Regions from separate parts of the Streptococcus sp. 1453 genome, predicted to be linked through region 2. Evidence: riboswitches for the same ligand, from Rfam matches in the RefSeq annotation. Region 2 holds a riboswitch; the other holds the start of a gene.
The links. Region 2 has a riboswitch for thiamine pyrophosphate ahead of thiD (bifunctional hydroxymethylpyrimidine kinase/phosphomethylpyrimidine kinase). Riboswitches for the same ligand answer to the same signal wherever they lie in the genome.

Region 1 (2,205 bases), on a different contig from region 2:
GGGAATAGTCAAACCTCAGTTTCAATAGGAGGAACACATTATTTCAAGTCTGAGTCTGCTATCAAAAATCAGCCACGAGCTAGCGCAACTGCGATTGATTACTATTATCCTGGGGAGAAGGTTCATTATGATCAAATTCTCGAAAAAGATGGATACAAGTGGTTGAGTTATAAAGCTTATAACGGAAGCTATCGTTATGTTCAATTGGAGGCTGTGAATAAAAATCCTCTAGGTAATTCTGTTCTTTCTTCAACAGGCGGAACTCATTATTTTAAGAGCAAGTCTGCTATCAAAAATCAGCCACTAGCTAGCACAACTGCGATTGATTACTATTATCCTGGGGAGAAGGTTCATTATGATCAAATTCTCGAAAAAGATGGATACAAGTGGTTGAGTTATACGGCTTATAACGGAAGCTATCGTTATGTTCAATTGGAGGCTGTGAATAAAAATCCTCTAGGTAATTCTGTTCTTTCTTCAACAGGCGGAACTCATTATTTTAAGAGCAAGTCTGCTATCAAAAATCAGCCACTAGCTAGCGCAACTGTGATTGATTACTATTATCCTGGGGAGAATGTTCATTATGATCAAATTCTCGAAAAAGATGGCTACAAGTGGTTGAGTTATACAGCTTATAACGGAAGTCGTCGCTATATCCAGCTAGAGGGAGTGACTTCTTCACAGAATTATCAGAACCAATCAGGGAATAGCTCTAATTATAGCTCAAATAATGGATCGACTGTTGGTTGGAAAAAAATAAATGGTAGTTGGTATCATTTCAAATCAAATGGTTCTAAATCAACGGGATGGTTGAAGGATGGTACCAGCTGGTATTATTTGAAATCATCTGGTGAAATGCAGACAGGATGGTTAAAGGAAAATGGCTCGTGGTATTATCTGGATAGTCCAGGGGCAATGAAAACAGGCTGGTATCAAGTTTCTGGTAAGTGGTATTATTCTTACTCTTCAGGCGTCTTAGCTGTCAATACGACGGTGGATGGCTACAGAGTAAACAGTGATGGAGAACGAGTATAGAAAATTGGAGTAGGAAATTTTTCCTGCTCTTTTCTGTAAGCAGTTTCCTTGACATTTTTCTTATTTTGCGCTATCATATATCTATATAATATATGGGAGTCTGTGTACAGTCTGAGAGGAAGTGTTAAACTTCGACCGCACCTGATCTGGGTAATGCCAGCGTAGGGAACGATACTTAGTCTATTCTTGACCTTTTCCATATATGGTAAAGGTTTTTCTTTTTGTCAAAGGAAAACGAGAAGAGGAGGTTTTTATGAAAGCAAGCATTGCCTTGCAAGTTTTACCCCTAGCACAGGGGATTGATCGGATAGCTGTTATCGATCAGGTCATTGTTTATCTGCAAGCTCAAGAAGTGACCATGGTGGTGACACCATTTGAAACGGTCTTGGAAGGGGAGTTTGATGAGCTCATGCGCATTCTCAAAGAAGCGCTGGAAGTGGCAGGGCAGGAGGCAGATAATGTCTTTGCCAATGTCAAAATAAATGTAGGAGAGATTTTAAGTATTGATGAGAAACTTGAAAAGTATACTGAGACGACACATTAGTCTATTGGGCTTTCTCGGAGTTTTGTCAATCTGGCAGTTAGCAGGTTTGCTTAAACTTCTCCCCAAGTTTATCCTGCCGACACCTCTTGAAATCCTCCAGTCTTTTGTGCGTGATAGAGAATTTCTCTGGCACCATAGCTGGGCGACCTTGAGAGTGGCTTTGCTAGGTCTAATTTTGGGAGTTTTGATTGCCTGTCTTATGGCTGTGCTCATGGATAGTTTGACTTGGCTCAATGACTTGATTTACCCTATGATGGTGGTTGTTCAGACCATTCCGACCATTGCCATAGCTCCTATCTTGGTCTTGTGGCTAGGTTATGGGATTCTGCCCAAGATTGTCTTGATTATTTTGACGACAACTTTTCCTATCATCGTCAGTATTTTGGACGGTTTTAGGCATTGTGACAAGGATATGCTGACCTTGTTTAGTTTGATGCGGGCCAAGCCTTGGCAAATCCTGTGGCATTTTAAAATCCCAGTCAGTCTGCCTTACTTTTATGCAGGTCTGAGGGTCAGTGTTTCCTACGCCTTTATCACAACAGTGGTATCTGAGTGGTTGGGAGGCTTTGAGGGTCTTGGTGTTTATATGATTCAGTCCAAGAAACTGTTTCAGTATGATACCATGT
Region 2 (2,205 bases):
ACAATAAAAAGAGCTCTGGAAGCAGAAACATCAGGTGCAGATTACTTGGGTACAGGAGCCATTTTCCCAACCACCACCAAGGAAAATGCGCCCATCACTCTGATATCGACCTTGAAAACAATTTGCCAAACGGTTGACATTCCAGTAGTTGCTATTGGAGGCCTGACTTCAGAGAACATTGACCAGCTTATGGGCACTGGCATCGCTGGTGTAGCTGTTGTACGTGATTTGATGCAGGCAGAAGATATTGAGGCAAAAACGCAAGCCTTTTTAACAAAGTTGGATGATATTATTTTCTAATTAATACTCAATGAAAATCAAAGAGCAAACTAGGAAGCTAGTCGCAGGTTGCTCAAAGCACAGCCTTGAGGTTTTAGATAAGACTGACGACGTAGTTTGAAGAGATTTTCGAAGACTATAAAAACTCTCTAATTCCCTTAAAGTGGGAACTAGAGAGTTTTTTCTTAATCTTTAAAAGTTGTATGGTTGACTGGGCCAGAACCATGGCCAAGTTGAGGAGCGTCTTGGATGGCTTTCGTGATAAAGGCCTTGGCCTTATCAACTGCCTGGTAGAGAGTCTTGCCCTTGGCAAGTTCAGCAGTAATCACTGCAGCAAAGGTACATCCAGTACCATGGGTGTGACAGGTTTGAATTCGTGGACTTTCCCAGACAAATTGGTCATCCTTGGTAAAGAGGAAATCTTTAGCACCACCTTCGAGATGGCCGCCTTTGATAACAACAGACTGAGGACCAAATTCTTTTAAAATCAGGCGACCAGCACGCTGCATGTCTTCGGGGTCATGGATTGAAAAACCAACAATCTCTTCTGCCTCAGGAAGATTTGGCGTAATAATCGTTGCTAGAGGTAGTAAGTTTGTTTTGAGATAGTCTCTAGCACCTGAGTCGACCAAGGCATCTCCACTTGTAGCAACCATAACAGGATCAAGAACATAGGGACAATCCAGTTTTTTAAGATAGGGCTGGATGATTTCCATGATGTCAGTAGTTGCCAACATCCCAGTTTTTACAGCCTGAGGTGGAATATCAGAAAAGACACTGTCCAATTGGGCTTTCAACATTTGAGGAGAAACGTGCTCGATTAGCTGAACACCTCTGGTATTTTGAGCAACAAGGCTAGTCACAACGGCCATTCCATAGACATCTCTCGCTTGGAATGACTTTAAATCAGCCATAATGCCAGCACCGCCACTAGGGTCAGTCCCTGCAATGGTCAAAGCAACGGGTAAATAAGTCATCTAAAACCTCCCAACCAACTGAAGTTTGTATTCTCAAGAACAAGCTGGTCTGTTTTAGAAAGGTAATAGAAGACTGCTAGTCCCCATTAACATTTCCACTTCCATCAGCTAGCATTACCTAGATTGAGTCAGAGGGATCTAACAGTCGTTAATCTCAGCTTTACGCACCCCTAGTGGTTGTTTTCTTTTTTTCTTTAGTATAGCATATTTTTATTGTTTATATAGTAATATTTGACTGCAAATCGTTTTTCAAATGATTAAAATTCTATTTTTCGAAGAAAAATTTGATTTTTATAATTGACAAATGTAGATTTTCGAAGTATACTAATAACTGTAATCGACAAATGTAGATTTTGGAGGTGTGATGATGCAGATTTCAGATGCAGAATGGCAGGTCATGAAGATTATTTGGATGCAAGGAGAGCAGACCAGTACGGATTTGATCAGGGTTCTGGCGGAGCGGTTCGATTGGTCAAAGTCAACCATTCAAACTCTCTTGGCTCGTTTGGTTGAGAAAGAGTGTCTGACAAGGAAAAAAGAAGGCAAGTCCTTTGTTTATTCAGCCCTTTTAGCCTTGGACCAAAGTCGGGATTTACTTGTCCAAGATATCAAGGACAAGGTTTGTTCTCGTAGGATTAAGAACTTGTTGGCTGATTTGATTGCTGAATGTGATTTTACTCAGGCCGACTTGGAAGACTTGGAAGCTGTGATTTCTGAGAAGAAATCAAACGCTGTGACAGAAGTAAAATGTAATTGTATGTAAAGGAGACGTCATGTTAAATAGTATTGTAACCATTGTTTGTATTGCCCTTATCGCCTTTATCTTGTTCTGGTTTTTCAAAAAGCCTGAAAAATCTGGACAAAAGGCCCAGCAAAAAAACGGCTACCAAGAGATTCGAGTGGAGGTCATGGGGGGCTATACGCCTGAGTTGATTATCCTCAAGAAATC

Region 1: another riboswitch for thiamine pyrophosphate. It lies ahead of HW098_RS03375 (thiamine-binding protein); the one in region 2 lies ahead of thiD (bifunctional hydroxymethylpyrimidine kinase/phosphomethylpyrimidine kinase).

The regions. Positions count from the first base shown of each region.
Region 1 is NZ_VMLZ01000004.1:65,618-67,822, forward strand. It holds gene HW098_RS03370 (SH3 domain-containing protein) at 1-1,035, shown strand, start outside; TPP riboswitch at 1,118-1,220, shown strand; gene HW098_RS03375 (thiamine-binding protein) at 1,289-1,579, shown strand; gene HW098_RS03380 (ABC transporter permease) at 1,542-2,205, shown strand, end outside.
Region 2 is NZ_VMLZ01000002.1:114,574-116,778, forward strand. It holds gene thiE (thiamine phosphate synthase) at 1-300, shown strand, start outside; gene thiD (bifunctional hydroxymethylpyrimidine kinase/phosphomethylpyrimidine kinase) at 465-1,256, opposite strand; TPP riboswitch at 1,340-1,438, opposite strand; gene HW098_RS01420 (CopY/TcrY family copper transport repressor) at 1,624-2,019, shown strand; gene HW098_RS01425 (cupredoxin domain-containing protein) at 2,030-2,205, shown strand, end outside.